DNA from 3 places in the Saccharopolyspora gregorii genome. Region 1 is predicted to be linked to each of the others. Evidence: riboswitches for the same ligand, from Rfam matches in the RefSeq annotation. Region 1 holds a riboswitch; each other region holds the start of a gene.
The links. A riboswitch is a leader RNA that binds a small molecule or an ion and turns the genes downstream of it on or off. The one in region 1 is predicted to bind thiamine pyrophosphate.
Positions count from the first base shown of each region.

Region 2: linked by a shared signal. The riboswitch ahead of thiD (bifunctional hydroxymethylpyrimidine kinase/phosphomethylpyrimidine kinase) and the one ahead of H1226_RS24495 (thiamine ABC transporter substrate-binding protein) in region 1 are both predicted to bind thiamine pyrophosphate.
Region 3: linked by a shared signal. The riboswitch ahead of thiO (glycine oxidase ThiO) and the one ahead of H1226_RS24495 (thiamine ABC transporter substrate-binding protein) in region 1 are both predicted to bind thiamine pyrophosphate.

Region 1 is NZ_CP059556.1:5,598,733-5,605,917, reverse strand. Features, by position in the region: gene H1226_RS24515 (MDR family NADP-dependent oxidoreductase) at 1-870, opposite strand, end outside; gene H1226_RS24510 (AraC family transcriptional regulator) at 1,032-1,970, opposite strand; gene H1226_RS24505 (FAD-dependent oxidoreductase) at 2,465-3,433, shown strand; gene H1226_RS24500 (4a-hydroxytetrahydrobiopterin dehydratase) at 3,439-3,732, opposite strand; TPP riboswitch at 3,803-3,913, shown strand; gene H1226_RS24495 (thiamine ABC transporter substrate-binding protein) at 3,960-5,006, shown strand; gene H1226_RS24490 (ABC transporter permease) at 5,003-6,601, shown strand; gene H1226_RS24485 (ABC transporter ATP-binding protein) at 6,601-7,185, shown strand, end outside.
Region 2 is NZ_CP059556.1:5,247,391-5,254,575, reverse strand. Features, by position in the region: gene H1226_RS22810 (AMP-binding protein) at 1-1,121, opposite strand, end outside; gene H1226_RS22805 (hypothetical protein) at 1,193-1,408, opposite strand; gene H1226_RS22800 (hypothetical protein) at 1,573-1,962, shown strand; gene H1226_RS22795 (hypothetical protein) at 2,014-2,745, opposite strand; gene H1226_RS22790 (hypothetical protein) at 2,820-3,089, opposite strand; gene H1226_RS22785 (lipoyl domain-containing protein) at 3,359-3,631, shown strand; TPP riboswitch at 3,664-3,759, shown strand; gene thiD (bifunctional hydroxymethylpyrimidine kinase/phosphomethylpyrimidine kinase) at 3,753-4,586, shown strand; gene H1226_RS22775 (TenA family protein) at 4,606-5,319, shown strand; gene H1226_RS22770 (hypothetical protein) at 5,574-5,783, shown strand; gene H1226_RS22765 (polysaccharide pyruvyl transferase family protein) at 5,809-6,942, opposite strand; gene H1226_RS22760 (hypothetical protein) at 7,163-7,185, opposite strand, start outside.
Region 3 is NZ_CP059556.1:433,884-441,068, forward strand. Features, by position in the region: gene H1226_RS01965 (SIS domain-containing protein) at 1-376, opposite strand, end outside; gene H1226_RS01970 (GntR family transcriptional regulator) at 693-1,448, shown strand; gene H1226_RS01975 (hypothetical protein) at 1,836-2,801, shown strand; gene H1226_RS01980 (S1 family peptidase) at 2,975-4,096, shown strand; gene thiE (thiamine phosphate synthase) at 4,394-5,068, opposite strand; TPP riboswitch at 5,132-5,237, shown strand; gene thiO (glycine oxidase ThiO) at 5,227-6,342, shown strand; gene thiS (sulfur carrier protein ThiS) at 6,330-6,530, shown strand; gene thiG (thiazole synthase) at 6,532-7,185, shown strand, end outside.

The DNA of each region.
Region 1 (7,185 bases):
GCGGTCGGCATGATCGGTGACCAGGAAACCGCGGGCGGTGGCGCGCTGCTCGACCAGCTCCACCAGGTTCCGCAGGCCGTGGCGCTGTGCCGGGTCGGCGCTGTAGTCGGCGATCATGCCGCACATCGCGAGGCGCGCCCCGGTGTTGATCCTGCTCAGCACGTGGTCGAGGATCTCGCCGCCCGCGTTCTCCACGTCCGCGTCGATCCCGTCGGGAGTGGCCGCGTCGAGCAGTTCGCGCCACCGCGGATCGTGCCGGTCGACGCAGGCGTCGAAGCCGAGCTCGTCGACGACGTAGCGGCACTTGTCCGGCCCGCCCGCCACGCCGACCACCCGCGCCCCGCGCTCGCGCGCCAGCTGGCCGGCGACCGAGCCGACCGCACCCGCCGCCGCCGACACCACCACCGTCGCGCCCGGCTCCGGCGCCGCGATCTCCACGGCCAGCCACGCGGTGATGCCGGTGAGCCCGAAGACGCCCAGCAGGTCCTCCGGGGACGCGGGCAGCGGGTCGGGCAGCACGGTGAACGGCTCGACCAGCGCGGCATCGTCGGCGACCTGGTAGTCCTGCCAACCCGTCCAGCCCAGCACGTGCGCGCCGACCGGCAGGTCCGCTCGCCGCGAGGCGACCACCCGGCCCACGCCGAGGCCGCGCACCACCGCTCCCACCTCCACCGGCGGGAGTTCACTGCGGAAGTCGCTCAGGAACACGCGGCTCGACGGGTCGACGGAGAGCACCAGGGTGCGGACCAGCGCCTGCCCGTCGGCCAACTCCGGTGTTCGCTCCGCGACGAGCTCCAGTTCGGGTGCGTCCGCCACGCCCGCGGGCCGCCTGCGCAACCGGAACGCCCGGTTCTGCTGGATCACTGCCATCGCCCTCTCCTCGGTCCGACCCGCCGCCGGGTCGCCTCGCCCCGCTGATCCGGGGCGCACGTCCCGCTGTTCGGGACGTCGAGGCGAGTCTCGGTTCGGCGCGGGCCGACGCGCCGCGTACCTGCGCGCCATCGGGGAGTACCGGGCGGCCGTCCGCTCGATCACGACTGGTGGCCGCGGCGGTACTCGTGCGGGGAGACGCCGTGCACGGCGCGGAACCGCCGGTTCAGGTGGCTCGTGTCGAAGAAGCCCCAGCGCCGCGCCAGGGCGGCGATCGTCACGTCGCCGGTCAGCAGTTCTTCGCGCACCCGGGCTATCCGCTTGGCGCGCAGCACGCCCGAGAAGGTCTCGCCCACCTCCGCGAACAGCCGACCGAGGGTGCGCACCGAGATGTTGTGCGCGGCCGCCACCTCCTCGGCGGACAGGCCGCTGCTGCCCAGCCGCTCGTCCAGGTAGCGCTCCACCGCGGCTCGCCGGGCGGGCAGCAGCGCCAGCGGATCGAGCGGCGTCCCCGGGTGCAGCGCGCCCCAGACCAGTTCGAGCAGCGCGTTGCGCGCCGCCACCGCAGACCCTGCGGGCAGCTCGGGCAGCACCGGATGGAGCGCGTCGAGGTAGCCGCGCAGCAGCCGCACCCCGGGAACCCGGCCGCCCGCCGGTTCGCCGACGCGCAGCGGACAGCCCACGTCGTCGAGGATCCCGCGCGGCACGACGAGGCTGCGCGCGGTCAACGGGCGGTCCGCGCTGCACCGCGCCGGGCGGCGACTGTCCCACACCAGCACGTCCCCGGGGACCAGCGACCACTCCGCACCGCCCTGCTCGAAGCGGACACCCCCGGCGTCGACGAGCAGCACGACGACGAAGTCGCCGTCGGTCCCGGCGAGCTGGCGGGCACCGCGCACCCCGCTGAACGGCGCGGTCGCGCACTCGACCAGCGCTAGGTCGTCGATCCGGTGGCGGTGCAGCGAGGCGCGGAACCCGTCCGCGGGTGGCGGTATCCGCACCGACCAGGGCAGGTCGGCGGTCGCCAGCGCGAACTCCGCTTCGACGGGGCTCGCGCGGCGGGGCCCCTCGACCGGCAGCGGATCCGGACGGTTCGACATCGCATCACACCGTTCGAGAGCGGCACGGCGCCGCGGAGAGCGAGCAGGTTCGACCGGAGGAACACCGCCACCGCGCCGAATAGTTCCGGTCGACCGGTGCGCATCGGGACCGGTGCCGGATCGCGATGATTGCCGATCGGCTGACCCTCGATCGAGGACGAACGGCGGGGCGACCGCGATTCCGGCGCCCGCCACCGCACCGACCCGGGCACGTCCGAGTGAAAGCGCTGCGGGGTCGGTAGCGCAGCGCGGCCCGCCGCGAACTGCGGGCGGCGCACCCCGGAACAGCTGAGTCGCACGCCGTGACCAGGCGATTTACGTTGTGCGCATGCAGCACATCACCCTGATCTGCGGAGACTGCAACGGCAAGGGGTGCAGCAACTGCGGCGGCACCGGCACGATCACCATCGTCGAGGACTAGGACCGCGCCGAGCGGCCGCGAAACCCGCCCCGAGCAGGCCGTGCGCGGCGGGCAGCGCTGCTAGCGTGCCGAAATGGCCGCCAACGGGACCGTCCTGGTCATCGGAGCCGGGGTGATCGGGCTCAGCACCGCCGTGATCCTCGCCGAATCCGGCGTGCCGGTGCGCGTGCGCACCGACGAGCCACCCGCCGACACCACCTCCGCCGTCGCCGGCGCGATCTGGGGGCCGGCGCTGCTGCAACCTGCCGACCGGGTGCGCCGGTGGGTCGCCGACACCTACCGCGCGCTGGTCGAACTGGCCGCCGACGACACCAGCGGAGTGCACCTCGCCACCGGGCGGATGGCCGCCCGCGTCGACCTCGGCGACCAGCTGCCGCCCGAAGCGCTGCTGCTGCCCGACCTGCGCCGCTGCACCCCGGACGAGCTGCCCGCCGGGTTCCGCAGCGGCTACCGGGCGACGCTCCCGCTGATCGACATGCCGCGCTACCTCGAACACCTCACCGGGAGACTGCTCGCCGCCGGCGGCGAACTGCTGATCAGCCCGGTGTCCTCGCTGGCCGACGCCGCGGCCGAAGCGGACCGCATCGTCAACTGCACCGGGGTCGGCGCGCACGAGCTCGTCGGCGACCCCGGCGTGCGGCCCGTGCGGGGGCAGCACGTCCTCGTCCGCAACCCCGGCATCAGCGAGTACTTCGTCGAAGTCGGCGCCGGACCCGAGTTCACCTCGTACGTCCCGCACGGCGACCGAGTCGTGCTCGGCGGCGTCGCGGGCGAGCACGACTGGTCCCGCGCACCCGACCGCGACGACAGCGCCGCCGTGCTGCGCCGCTGCGCGCAGGTCGAACCGCTGCTCGCCGGCGCCGAAGTCCTCGGCGAGACCGTCGGACTGCGCCCCGGGCGCGACGCCGTGCGGCTGGAAACCGAACGGTTCGGCGGCGCCACCGTCGTGCACGACTACGGGCACTCCGGCTGCGGGGTGTCGCTGTCCTGGGGCTGCGCCGCCGAAGCCGCCGGGCTCGTCCTCGGCCGACCGGTGCGCTGACCGGCTCACGCCAACGCGTCGACCACCCCGTCGATCTCCTCCGCCAGCGTGAAGTCCTTCGCGGTGAGGCCACCCGCCGAATGCGTCGAGAGGGCGAACACGACGGTGCGCCAGCGGATGTCCAGATCCGGGTGGTGGTTCTCGCTCTCCGCGATCTCCGCGACCCGGTTCACCGCCTGGATGGCCTGCGGGAAGCTCGCGAACTCCACGCTCCGCACGATCGTGGTGCCGTCCTGGGCCCACTCCGGCAGCCGGGACAGCGATTCGGCGACCTGGGTGTCGTTCAGCAGTTCGGTCATGCCCACATGGTGGTCGTCGGACGGCCGGAACGCGACCGTCGACCCCCGGCTCGGTGGCGGCACGTAGACTGCCGGTCGCCACGGGAGTCCAGCGCGCTGGGCTGAGAGGAGGGGCGCATCCCCTCGACCGTCCGCACCTGAACCGGATCATGCCGGCGCAGGGAGGTGTCGCGATCAGCTCGAGTTCGCACGCGTGGCCGAGACCGGTGTGCTACTCGGGAGGACCGTTGAACCCCTTACTGCGCTGGGCCGCGGCACTCGCCGCCGCCGCGCTCACCACCGGATGTTCGCTCATCGGGAGCTCCGGCGAGGACACCGCGGCGCGCACCGTCACCCTCGTCGCGCACGACTCGTTCGTCGCCGACCCGGCGCTGCTCGCCGACTTCGAGAAGCGCAGCGGCATCCACCTGGAGATCCGCAACAGCGGTGACGCCGGAGAGCTGACCAACAAGCTGGCGCTGTCCAAGGCGGCACCGCTCGGCGACGTCGCCTACGGCGTGGACTCCACCTTCGCCTCCCGCGCGCTGCGCGCCGACGTGTTCGCCCCGTACCGGCCCGCCGCCGCCGACCGCGGACCGCAGCGCTACGCCCAGGACCAGCAGAACCGGCTCACCGCCGTCGACGTCGCCGACGTGTGCCTGAACATCGACACCGCCTGGTTCGCCGCGCACCGGCTGCCGGAGCCGACGACGCTGCGCGACCTCACCGATCCCCGCTACCGAGACCTGACCTCGATGCCGGACCCGACGACGTCCTCCCCTGGCTTGGCGTTCCTGCTCGGCACCATCGACGCCTTCGGCGAGCCCGGTTGGCAGGACTACTGGCGCGCCCTCGACGCCAACGGCGTGCGGCTGTCCTCCGGCTGGGAAGAGGCCTACAACCAGGACTTCTCCGGTTCCACCGGCCAGGGGCCGCGACCGATCGTGCTGTCCTACGCGTCCTCGCCCGCCGCCGAGGTCGACGAGAACGGTGCGCCGCGCACCAAGGCCCTGCTCGACACCTGCTACCGGCAGGTCGAGTACGCGGGCGTGCTCACCGGCGCGAAGGACCCGCAGGCGGCGCGGGAAGTGGTGGACTTCCTGCTCTCGTCCGAGTTCCAAGGTCAGGTCGCCGACCAGATGTACGTGTACCCCGCGGTCGACGGGGTGCCGCTGCCCGAAGGCTGGGCGGCCAGCGCGCCGCTGCCGCCGCGGCCCGCGGAACTGCCCGCCGACGAGGTGGAGAACAACCGGGACCGGTGGGTCGAGCAGTGGCGGACGCTGGTCCGGGGATGACCGGCGAACTCCGCCGCCGGGTTGCGGTGGCGCTGGCCGCGGCGGTCGTCCTCGGCTTCCTCGGGGTCTTCTTCGCCTGGCCCGTCGCGGCGATCATCGGGCTGGGCGTGCGCGGCGACGTCGGAGCGGTGCTCGCCGAGCCGGCCACCTGGCGGCTCGTCGGCTTCACCCTCGGGCAGGCCGCCGCGTCCACCGCGGTCGCGCTGCTCTGCGGGCTGCCGCTCGCCTACGTGCTCGCCAGGCTCGTCCTGCCCGGTACAGGGCTGCTGCGGGTCGCGGTGACCGTGCCGTTCGTGCTGCCGACGATCGTCGTGGGCATGGCCTTCCGCGCGTTGTTCGGCGCCGACGGGGGAGTGCTGCCGATCGTGCTGGCCAACGCGTTCTTCAACGTCGCCGTCGTCGCGCGCACCGTCAGCGGGTTGTGGGGGCACCTGGACCGGCGGATGGAGGACGCCGCCCGATCGCTGGGAGCCGGGCGGCTGCGCACCTTCACCTCGGTGACGCTGCCCGCGTTGCTGCCCGCGCTCGGATCGGCGGCGGCCGTCGTGTTCCTGTTCAGCGCCACCAGCTTCGGGGTGGTGCTGGTGCTCGGCGGCGGTCGGCTGCGCACCCTGGAGACGGAGATCTACCTGCGCACCGTGCAGCTGCTGGACCTGCCCGGCGCCGCGGCGCTGTCCCTGCTGCAGCTGGTCGCCGTCGTCGCCGCCCTGCTCGTGGCCACCATCGCGCGCCGCCGCCGGGAGACCGCGCTGCGGCTGCGCGCGCCCGCGACCACCGCCCGGCCGCCGCAAGGCGCCGAGTGGTGGATCGTCGGGCTCGCCGGTGCGGTGCTGTGCGGGCTGCTCGCGCCGATCGCCTCCCTGCTGGTGCGGTCGGTGTCCACCAGGGACGGGTGGGGCCTCGCGGGCTACCGCGCGCTGCTGGGCACCGGGCAGCCCGGGACCCTGGAGGTCACCGGGCTCGAAGCCGCGCTGAACTCGGTGCGCACCGCGGTCGACGCCACCTGGATGGCGCTGCTGCTCGGGCTGCTCGCCTCGTTCGTGCTCGTCGCCGTGCGCCGCAGGTTCGTCGCGGAGAGCCTCGACCTCGCGCTGATGCTGCCGCTGGGGGTGTCCGCGGTGACGGTCGGCTTCGGCTACCTGATCACGCTCGGCTCGCTGCCCGGCGAGCTGCGCACCTCGCCGCTGCTCGTGCCGTTCGCGCAGGCCCTGGTGGTGACACCGCTGGTGATCCGCACCGTGCTGCCGGTGCTGCGGGCCATCGACGACCGGCTGCGGCAGGCCGCGGCGACGCTCGGCGCCGGACCGTGGCGGGTGCGCCGCGAGATCGACTTTCCGCTGGCGGTGCGCTCGGTGCTGGCCGCCGCCGGATTCGGTTTCGTCGTGGCGCTCGGGGAGTTCGGCGCCACCAGCTTCCTCGCCCGGCCCGACGCGCCGACGCTGCCGGTGGCCATCGCGCGGCTGCTCGGCAGGCCGGGCGAGCTCAACTCGCAACTCGCCTACGCCGCCTGCGCGCTGCTGATGGTCGTCACCGTGCTCGGCGTGGTGCTCATCGAGCGGCTGCGGGTGGGCACCGACGCCGTGGAGGACTTCTGATGGGGCTGGAAGTGCAAGGGCTCACCGTCCGCTTCGGCGACACCACGGCGGTGCGCGACGTGCGGCTCTCCGTGCTGGACGGCGAAGTGCTGGCGCTGCTCGGACCGTCCGGCTGCGGGAAGTCGACCCTGCTGCGAGCGGTCGCCGGGCTCGAACGGCCCACCGCGGGCGAGGTGCGGTGGAACGGGCGGGACCTCGCCTCGGTGCCGGTGCACCGCCGCCGGTTCGGGCTGGTCTTCCAGGACGGGCAGCTGTTCCCGCACCGGAACGTGGCGGGCAACGTGGGGTTCGGGCCGCGGATGCGCGGCGTCGGCGGTGCGGAGCGAACGGCGCGCGTCGCCGAGCTGCTGGAGCTGGTCGGGCTGGCCGGCTACGAGGACCGCCGGGTCACCGACCTGTCCGGAGGCGAGGCGCAGCGGGTCGCGCTGGCCCGCGCGCTCGCCGCCGATCCGGAGCTCCTGCTGCTGGACGAACCGCTCTCCGCGCTGGACCGGATGCTGCGGGAACGGCTCGCGGTGGACCTGGCGGCGCTGCTCGGCCGCGGCGACTCGACCGCACTCGTCGTCACGCACGACCACGACGAG
Region 2 (7,185 bases), 350 kb from region 1:
AGTTCGCGCGGGGTGGCGATGCTCACCCAGGACGCTTCGGTGGAGCCGTAGAAGTTGTAGAGGACCTCGCCGAACACCCGCTGGAACCGGGTGGCGAGGTCGGCGGGCAGCGCCGAACCGCTGGCGGCCACGATCCGCAGCGAGGAGGTGTCGTAGGGCTCGATCGCCTCCCGCGGCAGGTCCAGGATGCGCTGCAGCATCACCGGAACCACGAACAGCGCGGTGGCGCGGTGCCGCTGCACGGCGGCGAGCGCCTGCTGCGGTTCGAACTTGCGGCGCAGCACGAGGGTGGCGCCGATGGCCGAGCCGAGCTGGAACGCGGCGAGCCCCCAGGTGTGGAAGATCGGCGCCGCCAGCATGATCCGCTCACCGGCGCGCAGCGGCATCCGCGACATGATCGTGGCGGCGGGCCCGACCCCGGGCGGCGCGGGCCTGCGGGCGCCCTTCGGCGTGCCGGTGGTGCCGGAGGTGAGCACGATGACCCGCGCGTGCCGGGGACGGCGCGGGAGGGTGCCGGTGGCGGAGCTGCCGATGAGGTGCTCCAGGGTGGCCTTGCGAGTGGTGCCCTCGGTCCAGGCGAGCACCACGTCCAGTTCCAGGTCGGGCAGCGCCTCGACGAATTCGACGTCGGCGATCAGCAGGTCGGCCCGCTGCTCGTCGAGCACGGTGCGCATCTGGTGCGGGCGCAGGCCGGTGTTGAGCAGCACCACGTCGGAGCCGATCTTGCCGCAGGCCACGATGGTCTCCACGAGCCCGTGGTGGTTGCGGCACAGCACCGCGACCCGGCTGGTGTCCCGGATACCGCGGGCGCGCAGCCCGCGGGCGAGGCGGGTGGTGCGCTGCTCCAGTTCGAGGAAGCTCAGCGCGCCGCGCTCGTCGATCACGGCGGGCCGGTCGGGATGCCGGATCGCGGCGACGGCGTAGCCGAGCGCGGGGGTGACGCCCCAGCGCCGCCAGGCGAAGACGATGCGCAGCAGCTTGTCCGGGCGCATCGGGCGGACGACGCCCTGCCTGATCAGCAGCCACAGCGTCTGCAGCGTCGGGGCCAGCCGGTCCGCCCCGGCCTGGACGGCCGCCTTCGCCGCTTCGCCTCGTGTCCGTCCCGCCGGCCGTCGCCACATCGCCACGCGTCTCCTCCGATTTAGCTACTCATCGGTAGATAATGCCTCGGGGGGCGACGCGGGGGAAGGGTTCACCGGTCCGAAATGGTGTGTTCCGGTGCCGCCGCGGCCACCACGGCCTCCCGGATCGCGGCCCGCAGGCGACCCGCCTCCAATGGTGCCAGCACCGCCGTCTCCCCGGGCGGAGCGACGACCACGACGTTGCCCTGGTTCACGTACACCGCCATGTTCCGCCGCCTGCCCGCCACATCGCGGCAGCTCACCTGCCACTTCTCGTCGTCAGCCACGTGGCCTCCCTCCCTGGGGGAACGCTCGTCCGGTGCGTCCTCCACCGGTAAGACGACTCAGGATCACGGACGTGACGGGTGTTCGCCTGATTAATCTTGGAATTCCACCGGCCCGTGCCCGCGGGGTTCCACCACCGGGTGAGCGCTGCTGGGAGACTGCGATCATGGCTGGATACGACGGGATGCTGTGGCGCACCCTGCACCGCGTGCTGCTGGTCCTCGCGGTCGGCGTGCTGGGCCTGCTGCTCGGCCTCGGGCACGAGCCGAGCCGGGCCGACTCGCTGTTCGGCGTGCTCGTCGTGGCGCTCGTGGCGCTACCGGTGTGGATCACGTTCCAGCGGATGACGCCGGTCGCCCGCGGGAACCTGCGGGCGCTGCCGCGGCACCGGCCGCTGATGACCGCGATGATCGGGCTGCTGGGCCTGGTGGCGCTGTTCGTGCTCGGCTGGACGATCGCCAACGCGCTGTTCCCCGGCACGCTCGCCCCGCTCGCACTGGCGCTGGTCGGCGTGGTGCTGGCGGCGTTGGTCGCGCTGCTGAACCGGGTGCTGTGACATCGCTTCCCCGCGGCCCCGGACGCCGGGGCCGCGCGAGGAAGCGGCAGGTCAGACCGGGCGGACCGTCAGCGCGCCCGGCTCGGCGGTGAACGTCAGCGCGCCCTCGAAGTCGGCGATGGGCAGCTCGTCGCGCACCAGGCGGTGCGGCGCGTCAGCCGTCTCCACCCGCACCTCGGTGGCGGTGAAGGTCTGCTCGGCGAAGTCCGGGCCCGCGAGCCGGACCTCCAGCCGCTGCTCCCGCAGGGTGACCACCGCGGAACCGCCGGGCACCGAGATCGGCTCGCCGTCGGCGGTGACGATCAGGCTGCCCTGGCCCTCGGTCTCCGGGCGCACCGCCACGTGCGAGAGGGCGACGTCGCGCCGGTCCTCGGCGGCGGTGACGCCGATGACGTCCCGCGAGTCCTGCCCGGCCTCCTCGTCGCCGCGCACCGCCAGCAGCGGGGCGCGCAGCTTCGCGGCCAGCCGGTACGGCTGCCAGGAACCGGCGCCGATCAGGTTCACCACCGACGTGATCTCGCTGTCCGCGAGCAGCCGCTCGCTGCCCACGGCCGGGGTGATCTCGATGGCCGCCACCCCGCGCTCCTCCAGCAGGTCGCGCAGCGCCTTGGCGCGCAGCCTGCTGTTGCGGTCGAACCCGCGGGTGATGGCGACGGCTCCGGACGTCCCGCCCTGCGCTGCGGCGTCGGCGAGACCGGCCAGCGGAGCCCATACCTCCGCCGGATCCGGCCGGGCGGAGCGGCGGGAACGGGCGGTCTGGGGGGCGTCGGCAGTGGTGTCCATTGCGTCAACTTTAATCCGCCACGCAGGGTCGCCTCACTAGGCGATCAGCCCTGAGCGGTGTGACTTCCCTCGCCCTAGGCGTCCCAGGTGGTGACTACGAGATCGCCGTCACGCGCGAGCTGTTCGTCGACCGCCTGCTCGCACTCCGCGCAACGCTCCGTGATGCGGCGGCTCGACGGTTCCTTGGTGGCGGGCCACGTCTCGTGCGGGAGCTTGATCGTCGCATCGCACAGGGTCTGCACCGGATCACCGGCCGGTCTGGCGCCCGGGCGCACCGTGATCGCGTGCCGGACCCGCTTGCCCGCTCCGACGATCCACCACACGTGCTCTTGATCGGGGAACATTGCCGTCCCACCCCCATACCTGTCAGGACGACCCGCGGGCGCGCAGTTCGTCCGGCTTCGGTCCACTGGCCGGATCTCGAACTCTAGACGGAACGATCAGCGCGCACGTTGCATTCGCGTGGCGGGGGCGATCGGCGGCTGCGCTGCTCCGATCGTGTGAGAGCGGCTGTTCGGCGGAGCGGTCTCGACCCGCCGCTGACCCGGTGCTGGGCCGCCCGAACCAGGGCGCCGGGCCCGGAACCCGCTTGTGGTGAGAAGGATCACCGCTCATGCTGGGCGCGTCGAGCGAGCGGAACCCGGAGGCGCACCCCGTGACGGACCTGCACTTCCCGCGTCCGCACGACGATCCGCGGGAGCCCGGTTCCCTCGCCCGCTGGCTGGTCTCCGACGGCGCCCGGGTGCGCAGCGGAGCCCCGGTGGCCGAGGTCGTGACCGACGGCGCCCCGCGCACGGTGCGCGCCCCGGCGAGCGGAACGCTGTGGCGGCAGGGCAGGGCGGGGGAGCGGTTCACCGCGGGCGCGATCATCGGCCTCGTCGAGTGAGTCCGCGGCTTGACGCCCGTTGCTAGGTTGGGGCCAGTGACGCGGGGTGCCCGGACGGCCGGGCTGAGAGCAGACCCGTCGAACCTGACCTAGTTCGTGCTAGCGGAGGGACGTCACCGACGTGACCACTCGTGCTGCCCTGCCCGGATCCGACCGGGTCCCGAACGTGCTCTCGATCGCGGGGACCGATCCCAGCGGCGGAGCCGGCGTCCAAGCGGACCTGAAGGCCTTCTCCGCGAACGGCGCCTACGGCATGTCCGCGGTGACCGCGCTGGTCGCGCAGACCACCACCGGTGTCGCCGAGGTCCGCGAGGTGCCGCCGGAGTTCGTCACCGCCCAGCTCACGACGCTGCTCGACGACGTCCGGGTGGACGCGGTGAAGATCGGGATGCTGGCGAACGCCGAGGTGATCCGCGCGGTCGTCGCCGTGCTGGACCGCTACGCCCCGCCGCACGTGGTGCTGGACCCGGTGATGGTCGCGAAGAGCGGCCACCGGCTGCTCGCCGACGAAGCGGTCGCGGTGCTGCGCGACGAGCTGCTGCCGCGCGTCGACCTGATCACCCCGAACCTGCCGGAAGCGGCGGACCTGCTGGGCGAACCGGAGATCACCGGCTCGGCCGAGATGGCCGCGCAGGCGCAGCGGCTCGCCGACCTGGGCGCGAAGCAGGTGCTGCTCAAGGGCGGGCACCTGCGCGCGGAACCCGCCAGCGCGGACCTGTTCCGCGGCGACGGCGAGGTGCGGTGGCTGCGCAGCGAGCGGATCGACACCGCGAACGACCACGGCACCGGCTGCACGCTGTCCGCGGCGATCGCGGCGCTGCGCCCCCGCAGGTCCGACTGGGCGACCGCCGTGCGGGACGGCAAGGACTACCTGACCGGGGCGCTGCGGGCCGCGGAGCGCCTCGACGTGGGCCGCGGGCACGGGCCCGTGCACCACTTCCACCGCTGGTGGTGAGATCGGAGGGACGAAGGTCATGAGCAGGTTGCCCGATCCGCCCGCGGGCGGTTTCTGCGCCCGCGCCTGGGAACGCACCGCCGAGCTGCAGCGGGCCGTGGTGGCGCACCCGTTCAACGCGGCGCTCACCGACGGCACCCTCGACCGGGAGCGGTTCGCGTTCTACATCGTGCAGGACGCCCGCTACCTGATCGCGTTCGCGCAGGCGCTGTCGGCGGCCGCGACCCGGTCCGAGGATCCGGCGGACGCGGCGTTCCTCGCGGGGGCCGCGCGGGGCGCGCTGGTGGAGGAGCGGCGGTTGCACGCGGGCTACGTCGAGGAGTTCGGGCTCTCCGCGGACGACCTGGCGGGGGTGGCGACCTCGCCGTCGTGCACCGCCTACACCTCGTTCCTGCGGGCGAGCGCGCTGGTCGACCCCTACCCGGTGCTGCTGGCGGCGGTGCTGCCGTGCTTCTGGGTGTACCAGCACGTGGGCAGCGAGATCCTCGCCGCCGTCGGCGACGTGTCGGCGCACCCGTACCGGCGGTGGATCGAGACCTACGCCGACGAGGAGTTCGCCGAAGCGGTGCTGGCGGCCCGCGAGCTCACCGACCGGGCGGCCGCGGCCGCCGACGAGCCGGTGCGGGAGCGGATGCTGGCCGCGTTCTCGCGTGCCACCGAGTACGAGTGGATGTTCTGGGACGGCGCGTGGCGCCTGGAGCGGTGGCCGACGGCGCAGTGGCTCCCGGCGTGAGAAGTCGTTGCGGCGGCACGGTTTCCGCGCTGCGGCGGATGCCCGGACCCGATCACCCTCCGCGACGTGTCCTGCGGCGCGGCGGGGGCGGTGACGCGGGTGGTCAGCCGCGGTGCGGGCGCTCGCGGGAAGCGTGATCAGGAGCACTTTCGGGCGGTGTTAACGAACACCCTCAGCCACGACGATGAGGCTCACGACACGTTCGTTCGGCGTGTTCGGTCGTGGGAGGTCCGCCTCCCACCGCGCGGGGTTCGGTGGCCTTGAGTACGGGGACTTCAATTCTGATCATGCTGGCGGGGATGCTGGTGCCGGTGCTGGCCGCAGCCCCCTTCTACATCGCCGACCGCCGGGCGGACGCCGAGTCCGCCCAGGCGGAAACGGAGCCTGAGAAATCGTCCGCGGACATCCACGTGCTGCGGCCCCGCGCCGAGGGCACCTGCGAGACCGGGCAGGCGGCGGCCTGAGCGCGCCGCTGCCCGGCCCGGCGGCTCAGTCCCCGTAGATGGACCAGGCGAGCTTCGACTTGGCCTCCTGCAACGCGTCCAGCGTCGACCGCTCGTAGCCGCCTTCCCGCGGCTGCGGCGGCACCTGGAGGCCCTCGCTGAGGCCCCAGCCGGAGCCGCGCTGGATCAGCGACCGGTGCTTGTTCGTGTAGTACCCGGAGTTGATCGACACGGCGACGCCGTGCGCCCCGGCGGCCGCGGCCATCAGGTGCATGTGGAACCGGGTCGACAACCAGCGCTGGCCGGCGGCGGCGGGCAGCCCGTGGTCCATGATCTCGGAGAACGGGTAGAAGCGGGCGCCGGGCAGGTCGTGCTCGACGAGGGCGAACACCTCGCGGTCCACCCGCGGGATGCCTTCGATGACACCGACCTGCTCGGGCCGCACGTCCCAGGCGCGCAGCGTGTCGAGCAGGAACCCGGCCAGCGCGGGCACCGTGACGTCCAGCAGGTCCGACTGCAGGCAGATCATCACGTCCCGCAGGTCGTCGGTGCGGTACAGCTCCGGGGCGATGCCGAAGAACATGTCGTCGCCGGTGGCGGTGAGCTGGCCCGCGGAGTCGAGCAGCTCGGCCGACGGCTCGTCGCGCACGTCGATCAGCTCGAACTGCGAGGCGAGGTTGCGCACCAGCGGGCGCGCCTCCTCCGGCGTCGGCCACAGGCCCTGCCCGGTCATCACGGCCCGCCCGCCGGAGCGGCGCACCGCGGCGACCGCGCCCGCCAGCAGCCCGTAGTGCCGCGGCCAGATCGAGTTGATGAACCCGCCGCCGATGATGTGCACCAGGTCGGCGCGCGCGGCGAGCTCGATCCCGGCCAGCCAGTGCGGCGCCAACCCCGGGTTGATCATGGCGTGCTGCACGAACGACGCCACCTCCCACGGCTCGTCGGAGGGCGCCGACCAGCACAGCCGCCACAGCGTGTCGGTGAACCGGACGTGCGGGTGCAGGTGGCCGAGCAGCACCTCGCTGGGGCCGGGGTTGGGGCAGTCGAGCCACACCTCGCTGTCGGGGGCGACTCTGGCCAGGTACTTCAGCCAGGTCGCGGCGATCAGCTCGTCGCCGTAGTTCGGGTTCCCGGTCGTGGCGACCAGGTACAGCGTGGGGGGCGTTGCGGGACTCGACACTGGGTTCTCCACCGTTCGGGTTCGCGGCTGGGCGCGGTAGGCGCCGAACCTAACAACCCGGCGCGGTGGGTCCCGTTCGGAGGCATCCGGGGCGGCCGCGGGGGCGCGTTCGGCCGCCGGGTCCTGCTCCGGTCGGCGGTCTCCGGGAGTGGCGCGCACGAAGAAGCGGCGGCGACGGCTCGGTGTCGGTACCGAGGCGTCGCCGCCGCTGCTCGTCGGGTCAGTTGTGGTCGTGGAGCTGGG
Region 3 (7,185 bases), 1.2 Mb from region 1:
TGTTGGTGATCGCGACGGTGGTCGCGCCGCGGCGGCGGGCGGATTCGGTGACCTCGATGAGGTCGGGCGAGCCGCCGCTCTGGCTGACCGTCAGCAGCAGCACGTCGCTGAGGTCGGGCTGCGCGCCGTAGAGGGTGGTGGTGGAGGGCGAGACGAGCCCGGCGGGCAGTTGCAGCAGGACTTCGATGAGGTACTTCGCGTACAGCGCCGCGTGGTCGCTGGAGCCGCGGGCCGCCAGCAGCGCGAAGCGCGGTTTGCGCTGCGCGATGGTGCTCGCGACGGCGGCGATGTCGGTGGCTTCGAGCAGCTCGGCGAAGATCCGCGGCTGCTCGTCGATCTCGGCGCGCATGTTCTCGCCGGGGTTCGCCTCGCTCATGGGTACCTCTCGCTGGGCCATCAGGTCTAGACCAATGTTATCGAACGTGCCGTGCCCCCGAGCGTGACCCGTGCGACACCGCTCCGGCCACCCGGCGTGCGGACCAAGATCATCAATGTGGGAAAACTGTGGAGAACGTGATGGGCGTGTCGTCGTTCAGGCATGCTGGACGGGCCAGGTGCGGTGCGCGGGTGGGCGAGCTCACCGCCACCGCGTGCGGCCACCCCTCGTGCGGGGAGGTGGCGGCCCGGGGCCGCGGCCGGACATCGGGTGATCGAGCGGCGGCCATCGCGGCAGGTTCGGCGTAGGAGGACGAATGCTGGAAACGTCGGTGTCCGGCGGGGCGGACACCCCGGTGCGCGCGCAGCGCGAACCCAAGTACTGGGGGCTCAAGCAGCACCTGCTGGACATGCTGCGCTCGCTACCCCCCGGCTCGCCGATCCCCACCGAGCGCGCGCTGGCCGCCGAGTTCGACGTCTCCCGCACCACCGTGCGCCAGGCGCTCGCCGAACTCACCGTCGAAGGCAGGCTGCTGCGGGTGCAGGGCAAGGGCACCTTCGCCGCCAAGCCGAAGGTCGCGCAGCGGCTCCAGCTCTCCAGCTACACCGAGGACATGCGCGCCCAGGGCCGCCAGCCGGCGTCCCGGCTGCTGGAGGTCGTCGAGGAGCCCGCCGACCAGGAGCTCGCCACCCTGCTCGGCACCCGGCCCGGCTCGGCCGCGCTGCGGTTGCGGCGGCTGCGGCTGGCCGACGGGGAACCGATGGCCATCGAGACCACCCACCTGCCGCTGTCCCGGTTCCGCGGCCTCACCGGCCGGCTCGAATCGGGCGGCTCGCTGTACCGGGTGCTGCGCGAGCACTTCGGCGTGGAGCTCGGGCACGCCGACGAGACCATCGAGACCGCGCTGGCCAGCCCGGAGGAGGCCGAGACGCTCGGCGCCGACGTGGGCCTGCCGATGCTGCTGCTGTCCCGCCACTCCTTCGACTCCGCGGGCGAACCCGTCGAATGGGTCCGCTCCATCTACCGCGGCGACCGGTACAAGTTCGTCGCCCGGCTCAACCCGCCGCAGTGATCGACCGGCCCGGCGCCGAGCCGGGTCCCGCGCTGTCTCCCGCGCCGACGGTGCCGCCGGAGACCGCAGCGCCCCTTTTCGGGGCCACCGGTTCGCGCCTCCGCGGCGCGCGGTTTCCGCTGCCCGGCGCAATGCCGGTTCGCCCTCCTCGCTCCGTTCGCACACCGCCGAGATCGAAATCCGCGGGTGTTCTCCTCGTTACCCGAAGTGGTAGTCATCACGAAAGCGCAACAATCGGGAGAATTGTGGCGAGATCATCCGTTGACAGGTTCGAGAGAGCGCGCACCAGATCAAGTAGGAGCCACAGTGGCGAAGGAGAATGTCGAACGGGGGGCGACCGGAACCGACGACGATGAGCCCGCGGAAAAGAAATCCAAGAAGATCGAATTGTCCGCCACGCAGGTCACCGGAGGCGCGCTCGCCTCGGTGACCGCGGCGTTCCTCGGCTCGTACCTCGGAGTCGCGGGAACCGTGTTCGGAGCCGGTCTGACCAGCGTCGTCATCACGGTCGGCGGTGCCCTGTACCAGCGTTCCCTGGAGACCACCAAGCAGAAGCTGGAGGTCACCAAGGACAAGGCGAACGTCGTCGTCGCCCGCGCCGGGATCAAGAAGACCACCGCGATCCGGCAGCACGCCACCGCCAGCGCCCCGGCGTCCCGCCCGGCCCCGCCCGTGGACGAGGCCACCCGCAGGCTCCAGGCGCCCGGGATGCACTGGCCCGGCGGTGAGCAGGTCGACCGCGACCCCGACGCGACCCGCAGGCTCGACCCCGCGGAAGCGCGGACCCGGATGCTGAACTGGGCGGTCACCTCGGGCGGCACGGCCGCTGCGGACGGCTCGGCGACTTCGGACGGCTCGGTGACCTCGGACGACACCGGTGCGGCGAGCACCGCGCCGCGCGGCCGCCGCCTCCGCTGGGGCGTCGTCGCCGCGACCAGCGCCCTCATCTTCGGCCTCGGCATGCTCCTGATCACCGGGTTCGAAGGGCTGCTCGGCAAGCCGCTCTCCGGCGGCGACGGCGGCACCACGATCAGCGAGGTCTTCACGCCCGCGGCCAACCGGGACACCGGCGACCCCGCGCCGCAGGAGACCGGATCCGCGGAACCGACCTCCTCGCAGCAGCAGGAGAGCAGCTCCGAATCCGCGGAGCGGACCTCCGGCGAGCCCACCTCCGGCGAACCGACCGAGACCACCGAGACCGGGCGGAGCGAGGCCACCGAACCGACCCGCGAGACCGGCGCCTCCGAAGCCCCGCAGCCCACCGGCGAGCAGGGGCCCGAGTCCGGTCCCACCGGCGAGCGGGGTTCCGCGGGCGGCGAATCCGCAATGCAGGAGCAGCCCGACTCTCCGTGATCGGAGAGCAGCGAATGGTGACGATTCCCGGTTATCCGGCCGGAATGCCGGATAACCGGGAATTTTTGCGCGTCGATGCGTCGAAAGGTGGATGTGCCGGGCGGTGGTCCCCACCAATACTGGCTCCTCGTAGGGATCTTTGAGCCCCACCTCAAGGAGTAGGAGACCCACCTATGACGCGCAAGCTCGCGGCCAGAATGGCCGGGACGATCGTGCTGGCGGCCGGAACCGTCGCGGCCTTCACCATGCCCGCTTCGGCGACCGTCGCCCCCGCGCCGCTGGAGAAGGCAGCCACCCAGCTCGAAGCCATGCAGCGCGACTTCGGCCTCACCGCCGACCAGGCGCAGGCCCGGCTGCACAGCGAGGCCATCGCCAACACCGCGGACCGGACGCTGCGCGGCGTGCTCGCCGACGCGTTCGGCGGTTCGCGCTACGACGCCGAGCTGGGCAAGCTCGTCGTCGGCACCACCGACGCGAACCTGGTCGACGAGATCCGCGCCGCGGGCGCCGAGCCGAAGCTGGTCGAGCACAGCACCGCGCAGCTGGCCGGCGTCGTCGACGGGCTCAACACCCGCCAGGCGCCGCAGGGCGTCACCGGCTGGTACCTGGACTCGGCCGCCAACTCGGTCGTGGTCACCGCCGCCGAGGGCGCGGGTGCCGCCGCGAACGAGTTCGTGCACGCCACCGGGGTCGACGCGCAGGCCGTGCGCGTCGTCGAATCCGCGGAGTCCCCGCGCATCCTCGCCGACGTGATCGGCGGCAACGCCTACACGATCGGCGGCAGCGCCCGCTGTTCCGTCGGCTTCTCGGTGGAGGGCGGCTTCGTCAGCGCCGGGCACTGCGGCAGCGAGGGCGACACCACCAGCACGCCGTCCGGCACCTTCGCGGGCTCCTCGTTCCCCGGGGACGACTACTCCTACGTGGAGGTCGCTTCCGGTGAGACCCCGCGCGGCCTGGTGAACGACTACGCGGGCGGCACCGTCGGCGTCGCCGGTTCGACCGAGGCCGCCGAGGGCGCCTCGATCTGCCGGTCCGGCTCCACCAGCGGCTGGCACTGCGGCACCGTCCAGGCCAAGAACCAGACGGTGAACTACGCCGAGGGCACCGTCACCGGGCTGACCCGCACCGACGCGTGCGCCGAGCCCGGCGACTCCGGCGGCTCGTGGCTGGCCGGTGACCAGGCGCAGGGCGTGACCTCCGGTGGTTCGGGCGACTGCACCAGCGGTGGCACGACCTACTTCCAGCCGGTCAACGAGATCCTGGACGCCTACGGCCTGACCCTGATCACGGAGTGATCGGGAGCCCGGTCACCGGGTGATGGCAGCCGGACGGGCTGCGTCTCAGCCCCACGAGACGCAGCCCGTCTCGTTTTAATTTTGCTACTTCTGCTGCGTAGCACGGGGGTGGCGGAACCTCAGCGGGATTCTCGCTGCGGGATCTTTTTCACCGGTGGCTCCGCCACAGGCGAAAAAGCTGTCCTCGCGAGAATCCCGCTGAGAACCCGCGGGTGGTCCCGTTGCGTGCTGGGTCTCCGCTCAGCGGCTTTGCCGCTGACAGGAAAGAGTCGCGACCCGGCCGGGCCGGGTCGGTGGTCAGGTGGGTAGTCCGGCCTTGAGGGATTCGGCGGCGGCGCGCGGATCGTCGGCCTCGGTGATGGCCCGGACCACCACGATCCGCTCCGCGCCCGCCGCGACCACCTCGGCGAGGTTGTCGTGGCCGACGCCGCCGATCGCGAACCACGGCCTGCCGTGCCCGCGGTGCTCCGCGGCGTGGCGCACCAGCTCGATGCCCGCCGCCTCCCGGCCCGGTTTCGTCGGCGTCGTCCACACCGGGCCGGTGCAGAAGTAGTCCACGCCCGGTTCGGTCGACGCCGCGTCCGCCTGCACCACGTCGTGCGTGGAACGCCCCAGCACCACCTCGTCGCCGACGATGCGCCGCGCCACGTCCACCGGCAGGTCGTCCTGCCCCAGGTGCAGCACGTCGGCCTTCGCGGCCAGCGCCACGTCCGCGCGGTCGTTCACCGCCAGCAGCGCGCCGTGCCGCACGCAGGCCTCCGCGAGCACCTCCAGCGCCGCCAGCTCCTGCCGCGCCTCCAGCGGCGCCCCGCCGGGCCCCTTGTCCCGCAGCTGGACGACGTCCACGCCGCCGGACAGCGCGGCGTCGGCGAACTCCGCCAGATCGCCCCGCTCCGCGCGCGCATCGGTGCAGAGGTACAACCGTGCGTCGGCGAGCCGCGTGCGGATGCCGTAACCGTCCAATCCGGGCATGCCCCCAGGGTAGTCCGCGGCCGGGCGGCGGCTGACCTCGCGCGGGCGGGTGAGTACGGTGGTGGTGGTTGGCACGGGAGCCCGGGATCCGGGCTGAGAGGGGGCGCAGGCCCCGACCGTCGAACCTGATCCGGGTCATGCCGGCGCAGGGAGCGCAGATGCAGCAGCAGTCGTCCGTCACCGTCGTCGGTGGCGGGGTCATCGGTCTCTCCGTCGCGTGGACGGCCGCGCGCGCGGGCCACCGCGTCGAAGTCGTCGATGCGGGGGAGCGGCGTGCGTCGTGGGTCGCGGGCGGGATGCTCGCCCCGGTCGCCGAGGCCGCGCCGGGGGAAGAGGAACTGCTGGAGCTCGGGTCCGAGTCGCTGCGCCGCTGGCCGTCGTTCGCCGCCGAGCTGGCCCGCGGGTCCGGGCTGCCGTCCGGGCTGCGCCGGGAGGGCACGCTGGTGGTCGGCGTGGACGGTGCCGACCGCGCCGAGCTGGACATGCTCGCCGACCACCTCGCCTCGCTGGGGCGCACCGTCACCCGGCTCGGCGGCCGGGAGGTGCGCCGCCTCGAACCCTCGCTGGGGCCCGCGGTGCGGCGCGGCCTGGAGGTGCCCGGCGATCTGGCGGTGGACAACCGGCTGGCGCTGGCCGCGCTGCGGGCCGCGGCGGAGGCGGCGGGCGTCCGGTTCCGCGCCGGGGCGGCGCGGTGGGTGCGGCCGGGCGAGGTGGAGCTCGCCGAGCGGACCCTGCGCTGCGACGTCGCGGTGATCGCCGCCGGTGCCCGCTCCGGCGAGCTGCACCCGGCGCTCACCGGCCGGATCCGCCCGGTCAAGGGCGAGGTGCTGCGGCTGCGGGCGCGCCCCACCGCGCTGCCCCCGCCCGCGCGCACCGTGCGCGGCCCGGTGCGCGGCAGGCAGGTCTACCTGGTCCCGCGCGACGACGGCGGGCTCGTCGTCGGCGCCACCCAGCACGACGCCGGGTTCGACGAGACCGTCACCGCCGGCGGCGTCCGCGACCTGCTGGCCGACGCGGAACGGGTGCTGCCGGGCATCGCCGAGTACGAGCTGCTCGAAGCCGTCGCCGGGCTGCGGCCCGGCACGCACGACAACCTGCCGGTGATCGGCGAACTGGAGCCGGGGGTGCTGGCCGCGACCGGCCACCACCGCAACGGGTTCCTGCTCGCGCCGATCACCGCGGACGCGGTGCTGGCAGAGCTGTCGGGCCGCGAACCACCGGTCGCCGGACCGGTTCCCGCAGGCGACGGAGGAGGTCGACCGTGCAAGTGGTGATCAACGGGGCGGAACGTCCCGTGCAGGTGGACGCGACGCTGGCGGCGGTGCTCGCCGAGTTCGGCGTGCCCGAGCGCGGCGTCGCCGTCGCCGTGGACGGGACCGTGGTGCCCAGGGCGAACTGGCAGGCGACGGAACTCCGCGACGGGGCGGCCGTCGAAGTGCTCACCGCGGTGCAAGGGGGCTGACGTGGACGACGCGCTGGTGATCGCGGGCCGGGAGTTCGGTTCCCGGCTGATCACGGGGACCGGAGGAGCGGCGAACCTGTCGGTGCTGGAGCGGGCGCTGCTGGCCTCCGGCACCGAGCTGACCACGGTGGCGATGCGCCGCGCCGACGCCGGGGGCCGCACCGGCGTGCTGGACCTGCTGCACCGGCTCGGCATCGAGGCGCTGCCGAACACCGCGGGCTGCCGCACGGCGGCGGAGGCGGTGCTCACCGCGCAGCTCGCCAGGGAGGCGCTGGGGACGAACTGGGTGAAGCTGGAGGTGGTGGCCGACGAGGACACGCTGCTGCCGGACCCGGTGGAGCTGCTGGACGCGGCCGAGCAGCTCGTCGACCAGGGCTTCGTGGTGCTGGCCTACACCAACGACGACCCGGTGCTGGCGACGCGGCTGGAGGACGTGGGCTGCGCGGCGGTGATGCCGCTGGGCTCGCCGATCGGCACCGGGCTGGGCATCCGGAACCCGCACAACATCGAGATGATCGTGTCCCGCGCGTCGGTGCCGGTCGTGCTCGACGCGGGCATCGGCACCGCCTCCGACGCGGCGCTGGCGATGGAGCTGGGGTGCGACGCGGTGCTGCTGGCCAGCGCCGTCACCCGGGCCCAGGACCCGGAGCGGATG